2 regions of the Kitasatospora sp. NPDC051705 genome follow, and region 2 is predicted to be linked to the other one. Evidence: riboswitches for the same ligand, from Rfam matches in the RefSeq annotation. Region 2 holds a riboswitch; the other holds the start of a gene.

Region 1 (4,158 bases), on a different contig from region 2:
CCAGGAGATCGGGAGGATGGCCGCCGAGCCCCACGGCGCCGCCGAGATCGGGCCGACGCCGGTGGCCGGGCCGGCCTCCTCCTGGAGCGGGTGGTTCGGCAGGTACGGCGCCAGGTGGGCGCGCACCGCGACGGGGCCGACGCCCGGGCCGCCACCGCCGTGCGGGATGCAGAAGGTCTTGTGCAGGTTCAGGTGCGAGACGTCCGCGCCGAACTTGCCCGGCTTGGCGAGGCCGACCAGCGCGTTCAGGTTGGCACCGTCCACGTACACCTGGCCGCCGGCCTCGTGCACCAGGGCGCAGATGGTGGTGATCTCGGTCTCGTACACGCCGTGGGTGGACGGGTAGGTGACCATCAGCACGGCGAGGCTGTCGCGGTGCTGCTCGATCTTGGCCTTCAGATCGTCGACGTCCACGTCGCCGTCGACCAGGGTCTTCACCACGACCACGCGCATGCCGGCCATCACGGCCGAGGCCGCGTTGGTGCCGTGCGCGGAGGAGGGGATCAGGCAGACGTCGCGCTGGGTGTCGCCGTTGGCCTGGTGGTAGGCGCGGACGGCCAGCAGGCCGGCCAGCTCGCCCTGCGAGCCCGCGTTCGGCTGGATCGAGACGGCGTCGTAGCCGGTCACCTCGACCAGCTGCTGCTCCAGCTGGCGGATCAGGGTGAGGTAGCCCTGGGCCTGCTCGATCGGCGCGAAGGGGTGCAGCTGGCCGAACTCCGGCCAGGTCACCGCCTCCATCTCGGTGGTCGCGTTGAGCTTCATGGTGCAGGAGCCCAGCGGGATCATGCCGCGGTCCAGCGCGTAGTCCCGGTCCGACAGGCGGCGCAGGTAGCGCAGCATGGCGGTCTCCGAGCGGTGGCTGTGGAAGACCGGGTGGGTCAGGTACTCGTCCTCGCGCAGCAGCGCGGCCGGCAGCGCGTCGGCGGCCTCCGCGACCTCGACCGCGGGGACGCCGAAGGCGGCCCAGACACCGGCCAGGTGCTCGCGGGTGGTGGTCTCGTCGGTGGAGACCGAGATCCGGTCCGCACCGTCCTGGTACACGTTGACGCCGTTGGCGCGGGCGGCCGCGGCGATCTCGGCGGCCCGGCCCGGGACGACGGCGGTGACGGTGTCGAAGAACTCGCCGTGCAGCAGCTCGACGCCGCCGGCGCGCAGGCCCTCGGCGAGGGCGGCGGCGTAGCGGTGGGTGCGGCGGGCGATGTCGGCCAGGCCGTCCGGACCGTGGTACACGGCGTACATGGAGGCCATCACGGCGAGCAGCACCTGGGCGGTGCAGATGTTGCTGGTGGCCTTCTCACGGCGGATGTGCTGCTCGCGGGTCTGCAGCGCCAGGCGGTAGGCGCGGTTGCCGTCGGAGTCGACCGAGACGCCCACCAGGCGGCCGGGCAGCGAGCGGGCGTACTCCGCGCGCACAGACAGGTAGCCGGCGTGCGGACCGCCGAAGCCCATCGGCACGCCGAAGCGCTGCGAGGTGCCGCAGGCGATGTCGGCGCCGAGCGAACCCGGGGACTTGAGCAGGGTGAGCGCCAGCAGGTCGGCGGCGACGGCGACGATCGCGCCCAGGCCGTGCGCCTGCTCGACGAGCGGGGTGAGGTCGCGGACCACGCCGGTGGCGCCCGGGTACTGGAGCAGGACGCCGAAGACGCCGCGCTCGACGATCTCGGCCGGGATGCCGGCGGACAGGTCGGCGACGACGACCTCGACACCGGTCGGCTCCGCGCGGGTCTGGATCACCGCGACGGTCTGCGGCAGGGTCTCGGCGTCGACCAGGAAGACGCCGCCCTTGACCTTGGTGACGCGGCGGGCCAGCGCCATCGCCTCGGCGGCCGCGGTGCCCTCGTCGAGCAGCGAGGAGCCGGAGGTCGGCAGGCCGGTCAGGTCGGAGACCAGGGTCTGGAAGTTGAGCAGCGCCTCCAGGCGGCCCTGGGAGATCTCCGGCTGGTACGGCGTGTAGGCGGTGTACCAGGCCGGGTTCTCCATGACGTTGCGCAGGATCACCGGCGGGGTGAAGGTGCCGTAGTAGCCCAGGCCGATCATCGGCTGGAGCACCTGGTTGCGGCCGGCCAGCTCGCGCAGCTCGGCGAGGACCTGCGCCTCGCTGCGGCCCGCGGGCAGGTCCAGCGCGGTGATGGAGCGGATCGCCTCGGGAACGGCGGTGTCGGCGAGCTCGGCGAGCGAGCCGTAGCCGATGGACGCCAGCATCTTCTCCTGCGCGGAGGCGTCGGGGCCGATGTGGCGGTTCTCGAAGGGGCTGGCCAGCTCAAGCTCGGTGAGGGTCGAGGCGCCGGTGGGGCGTCCCGCGTTCGGCTGGGCGTTCATGTGGTCGAGGCCTCCTGGTCACGGACCGGCGGGGGTACGCACGCCGGCGGGCCTACCCCGCTGCGGGCAGCGGAGCGACTTGGGCGGACGAACCCGACAGGCCTCCCCCTCTGTCATCGGGACCTGAGAGCTTCGCCCGCACGACACGCGGTGGCGCGCCGTCGGCTTGCACCGTCGGTGAGGGTGGTGTCGCCGGCTCACGTGCCGACGCTCCTGCCCTGCTTTCCAGAGTGACCTATCCCGCACGGTACGGATGCCTGAGAGATTCCGGGGAGGAGTTGCTCCTTCGGCGCCCCGACCAGCGGATTCCGCCGGCGGGGACTCTCCCGAGCGGGCTCGGCGGTCGCCGCCCAGGGTACCAGCGGGAGGCCGTCCGATCACGGGTGCGTCAGGTCACCCGGGGTCTACGCGCGTACCCCGGACGGCCCAACGCGCAGCCCGTCCGGCGGCGCACCGGTCGCGCCCGCCCGGTTCATGGCTTTTGGTGTGAAGTGGCGGACGGGACGGGTGCTCCGACGCCGTCCTGCGGGAGTTCCGCAGGTGCAGCGCACTGGAGGAAAGAGTGCAAACCGACATCGACCCCCGGGACCTCATCGGCCACAAGGCGGTCGACCGCAACGGGGACAAGATCGGCACGGTCGACGAGGTCTACCTGGATGACGCGACCGGCCAGCCGGAGTGGGCGGCCGTCCGGACCGGCATCTTCGGCCGGGACGCCTTCGTCCCGCTGACCACGAGCGAGTTCTCCGGCGAGGAGCTCCGGGTCCCGTACGACAAGTCGCTGGTCAAGGACTCGCCGGACTTCGGCGTCGGCCAGCACCTCTCGCCCGCCCAGGAGCTCCAGCTCTACCGCTACTACGGCCTCGACACCCCCGTCGAGGGCGGGTCGGCCAACGGGTCGGGCGACCGGCCCGCGCAGCCCGACCTCGACTTCGGCTCCACCCCGGCGGCCGAGCCCGCGAAGGCCGCCGCCCTCCTCTCCCCCGCCCCCACTCCCTCCCCGACCACCGCCACGAGCACCAGCACCGCCCCGGAGGCCAGCGTGCGCACTCTCAGCACCCTCGCTCCCGTCGCCGCCGCCGCGGCGGCGGTACCCGTCGTCGAGCCGAAGCCGCAGGTCGTCCCGCCCGCGACCACCCCGGCCCCCGGGGCGGACACCCCGTCGTCCTCCTCCCCCAGCGGCCCGCTGGAGATCACCTGCCGCGAGGAGCGCCTGGACATCACCACCGAGTGGCACGTCCTGGGCACCGCGAAGCTGCGCAAGTACGTGACCAGCGAGCCGGTCGAGCGCCGCGTCCCGGTGGTGCGCGAGCGGGTCCGGGTGGAGCGGATGCCGGTGAGCGAGGCCGAGCGCGCCTCGCTGACCGAGAAGGACATCGCCGAGGCGGTGGAGGAGGTCACCCTGCGCGAGGAGCGCCCGGTGGTCCGCAAGTACCTCGCCCCGATCGAGCGGGTCCGCCTGGTGGTCGAGCGGTACACCGCCGAGGAGGTGGTCACGGACGAGCTGCGGCGCGAGCACGTCGAGGTCCACGACGAGACCTCGGCTCCCGGCGCCCCCGGGTCCTCCTCCCAGAGCCCGGGCCACACCCCGGACCACACCCCGGGCCAGAGCCCGGACCACGCTCCGACCCCCGGCTCCGCCCCGGCTGCCGACAACGGCCGCCCCGCGGCCCTGCGCCCGCTGTCCTGACGCCGCCCCGACGCCGCCCCGACGGGCTCCACCAGCCCTCCTGACCCGCTCCACCAGGCCCCCGGACCCTCGGTCCGGGGGCCTCGCGCTGCGCCCGGACGGCACCGCTCGGCCCGCCGCCGGCACCGGGATCCTTCGACTTTGCCAAA
Region 2 (4,158 bases):
GCTGCCCGGCGTACCGTGCCAGAGCAGCATCCACACCTGCCCGTCGGCCAGCGCGTGCAGCAGCTGCTCGTACGCGTCGTAGCGCTCCGGCACGACCTCGCGCAGGGCACGCTCCAGCGCGCCCGGATCCGCCCCGGGGCGCCCGGCGGACGCCTGGCCCCAGGGCCCCGGTGCACCGCCCGCTACCGCTCCCGCACTCATGCGCCCACCTCGCCGCGCCTCTTTCCTCAACCCAGCCGGCCCGTCGGCCGTCTGCACGCACCCTATGGCGCGGCACCGGCCACCGCCACGGCGACGTGCCTACGAACGAACGCCGCTCACACCCGCGCGTAGAAAGGCAGTACCCGGGCGAGCAGCCACTCGACCACCGGATCGTCGGCGAGATCGAGCAGTACGAGGTGGACGCCCCCCGGCAGCGGTGCGGTTCCCAGGGCCCGGCCGAGCGCCTCGTTGACCGCGGCCGGGTCGGCCGGGGCCGCCGGATCCAACTGGACGCCCACGAACATCACGGTCGGCTCGCCCTCGATGCTGGCCAGCGCCCGGCGGGCGGTCAACACTCCGGGGAGGAGCGACAGTTCCGCGCGGCAGGCGGCCAGGAAGTGCTCCGGGTCCTCGCCCGGCACCGGCTCGCGCAGCGCCACCCGGCCGCCGGTGGGGGCCAGGGCCTCGCCGGCGGCGTCCCAGCGGTCCTCCCGCGGACCGCGGCGCAGCTCCGCCACGCCCTGCGGCGGCACCGGGATGCCCACCGCGGCCTCCGGGTTGACGGCGATGCCGACGCCCAGCGGCAGGCCGCGGGCGAACTCCCAGGCCGGTGCCACCGCGAACGCCATCCCCGGCGCCTGCTGCAGGAAGACCTCCTGCGAGGAGAAGACCGGGACGTACGGGTCACCGGCCAGCTCGACGGTCGGCAGGTCCAGCGACTGCCCCTGCGGGTCGCCGCCGGCCGGCAGCGGGATCCACACCTGGCTGCGGGCCAGCACCTCGATCACCCGGGGCGTCGCGCCCGGGTCGCCCAGCGCGGCGGTCAGCACCTGCTCCAGCTCGTTGGCCGGCCACCCGCCGCCCGGCGGCGCCGACTCCGGCCCGCCCCACCCCTGCTGCTGCTCCACCGGGTACCCCATGCGCGCCTGATCCGCCCTCTGCCGCTCGGCCGCCCTGTGCTACGCCGACGCGGAGCAGTTTAGGGCCCGTGTTCGGTATCACGCGGCGTGACCGGGGCCCCTCTCCCGCCCGCGGCCCGGACGTGCCATGATGTGCGCGTTCGACGGCGCAGTGGGCCGCCGGGCCCCACAACTCCATACCGGCCGCTCGAACCCGCGCGGGAGAGCCCGGAGTACCCCCTCAGGTGGTACAGCCGGCGCCGAAGGAGCAAGTCCTCCCCGGAATCTCTCAGGCCCCCCTACCGCACGGGTTAGGCACATCTGGAAAGCGGCGCACGGCCCTGTCGCGCGCCCACCCACGGTGCAAGCCGCCATGCTGTCCTGGATGCTGGAAACAGCTGCGGGCAGGTGGGCGGTGAAGCTCTCAGGTTCGACGACAGATGGGGAGACCCACGCCGCCGCATGCCCGCGCGCAGGGGTCGGTCCCCGAGCGGGCCCGGTTCCGGCGCGTGCACCCCTGAGTGCCCCGACCGAGGAGTTCCTGGCCATGTCGTCCCTCCGCCTGACCGCGCTCGACGCGCTGCACCGCGCCCTCGGCGCGACCATGACCGACTTCGCCGGCTGGGACATGCCGCTGCGCTACGGCAGCGAGCGCGAGGAGCACCTCGCCGTCCGCAACCGCGCCGGTCTGTTCGACCTCTCCCACATGGGCGAGATCACCGTCACCGGCCCGCAGGCCGGCGAGATGCTGGACCACGCGCTGGTCGGCTTCGTCTCCGCGCTGGGCGTGCTGCGCGCCCGCTACACCATGATCTGCGCCGAGGACGGCGGCATCCTGGACGACCTGATCGTCTACCGCCTGCGCGAGGACGCCTTCCTGGTCGTCGCCAACGCCTCCAACGCCCAGCTGGTGCTGGACGAGCTGATCGCCCGCGCCAAGGGCTTCGACGCCGTCGTCACCGACGACCGCGACACCTACGCGCTGATCGCCGTCCAGGGCCCGGAGTCCACCGCGATCCTGGCGAAGACCACCGAGGCCGACCTGCCCGGCCTGAAGTACTACGCGATCCTCCCGGCCCAGGTCGCCGGCCGCGACGTGCTGCTCGCCCGCACCGGCTACACCGGCGAGGACGGCTTCGAGATCTTCTGCAACCCGGGCGACGCCGAGGCCGTCTGGCAGGCGCTGACCGCCGCCGGCGAGGCCCACGGCCTGGTCCCCTGCGGCCTGTCCTGCCGGGACACGCTGCGCCTGGAGGCGGGCATGCCGCTGTACGGGCACGAGCTCTCCACCGACCTGACCCCGTTCGACGCCGGCCTGGGCCGGGTCGTCCGCTTCGACAAGACCACCAACGAGGGCGCCTTCGTCGGCCGCAAGGCCCTGGAGAAGGCCGCCGCCGAGGCCGAGGCCAACCCGCCGCGGGTGCTGGTCGGCCTGGTCTCCGAGGGCAAGCGGGTGCCGCGCGCCGAGTACACCGTGGTCTCCGCCGACGGTGCGCCGATCGGCCGGATCACCTCGGGCGCGCCGTCCCCCACCCTGGGACAGCCGATCGCGATCGCCTACGTGGACGCGGCCCACGCCGCCCCGGGCACCACCGTCGCGGTGGACGTGCGCGGCAAGCACGAGCCGGTCCAGGTCGTGGCGCTGCCGTTCTACAAGCGCGCCCGCTGAACCCCCACTCCCCCGAAGACCCACGTCGAAGCCGTCCGCGCGGCGGCCCGCTTCGTCGTACCCGCTTCCCATCCTGGAGAATGACGCCATGAGCAACCCCCAGCACCTGCAGTACACCGAGGAGCACGAGTGGCTGACCGCCGCCGAGGACGGTGTCTCCACGATCGGCATCACCCAGCACGCCGCCGACGCGCTCGGTGACATCGTCTACGTGCAGCTGCCCGAGGTCGGCGACGAAGTGACCGCCGGCGAGACCTGCGGCGAGCTGGAGTCCACCAAGTCGGTCAGCGACCTGTACTCCCCGGTGACCGGCGAGGTCGTCGAGACCAACCAGGACGTCCTGGACGACAACGGCCTGGTCAACAGCGCCCCCTTCGAGGGCGGCTGGCTGTTCAAGGTGCGCGTCGCGTCCACCGGCAAGCTGCTCACCGCGGACGAGTACAACGCCTTCATCAAGGCCTGACCCGCTCGTGACCGGGCGGGCCGCAGCGCGGCGGCCCGCCCGCGCCGACCACCCGTCGCCCGCCACCCTTCCGAGGGCGCGCTCCGCACGGCACCCCTGATCCTCCTCCACCGGGAAGACCACACCATGACGGTTCTCAACCAGTCCCTGCACTCCCTCGACCCGGAGATCGCCGCCGCGGTCGACGCCGAGCTGCACCGCCAGCAGACCACGCTGGAGATGATCGCCTCCGAGAACTTCGCCCCGGTGGCGGTCATGGAGGCCCAGGGCTCGGTGCTCACCAACAAGTACGCCGAGGGCTACCCCGGCCGCCGCTACTACGGCGGTTGCGAGCACGTCGACGTGGTCGAGCAGATCGCGATCGACCGGATCAAGGCCCTGTTCGGCGCCGAGCACGCCAACGTCCAGCCGCACTCGGGCGCGCAGGCCAACGCCGCCGCGATGTTCGCGCTGATCCAGCCGGGCGACACCATCCTGGGCCTGAGCCTGGCCCACGGCGGTCACCTGACCCACGGCATGAAGATCAACTTCTCCGGCAAGCTCTACAACGTGGCCGCGTACCACGTGGACGAGAAGACCGGCCAGGTCGACATGGCCGAGGTCGAGCGCCTCGCCAAGGAGCACCAGCCGAAGCTGATCATCGCCGGCTGGTCCGCCTACCCGCGCCAGCTCGACTTCGCCGAGTTCCGCCGGATCGCCGACGCCGTCGGCGCCCTGCTCATGGTGGACATGGCGCACTTCGCCGGCCTGGTGGCCGCCGGGCTGCACCCCAACCCGGTGCCCTACGCGGACGTGGTCACCACCACCACCCACAAGACCCTGGGCGGCCCGCGCGGCGGCGTCATCCTGTCCAAGGCCGAGTGGGCCAAGAAGATCAACTCCGCGGTCTTCCCCGGCCAGCAGGGCGGCCCGCTGGAGCACGTGAT

What was found. A riboswitch is a leader RNA that binds a small molecule or an ion and turns the genes downstream of it on or off. The one in region 2 is predicted to bind glycine.
Region 1: it holds a riboswitch for glycine, as region 2 does, so the genes downstream of both, gcvP (aminomethyl-transferring glycine dehydrogenase) here and gcvT (glycine cleavage system aminomethyltransferase GcvT) in region 2, are expected to answer to the same signal.

Annotation. Positions count from the first base shown of each region.
Region 1 covers NZ_JBITCO010000018.1:13,770-17,927, reverse strand. Annotated here, with positions in the region: gene gcvP (aminomethyl-transferring glycine dehydrogenase) at 1-2,319, opposite strand, end outside; glycine riboswitch at 2,555-2,658, opposite strand; gene ACIA8Q_RS22240 (PRC and DUF2382 domain-containing protein) at 2,882-4,009, shown strand.
Region 2 covers NZ_JBITCO010000015.1:132,882-137,039, reverse strand. Annotated here, with positions in the region: gene ACIA8Q_RS20620 (enhanced serine sensitivity protein SseB C-terminal domain-containing protein) at 1-201, opposite strand, end outside; gene ACIA8Q_RS20615 (enhanced serine sensitivity protein SseB C-terminal domain-containing protein) at 318-1,121, opposite strand; glycine riboswitch at 1,310-1,415, shown strand; gene gcvT (glycine cleavage system aminomethyltransferase GcvT) at 1,648-2,769, shown strand; gene gcvH (glycine cleavage system protein GcvH) at 2,858-3,232, shown strand; gene glyA (serine hydroxymethyltransferase) at 3,359-4,158, shown strand, end outside.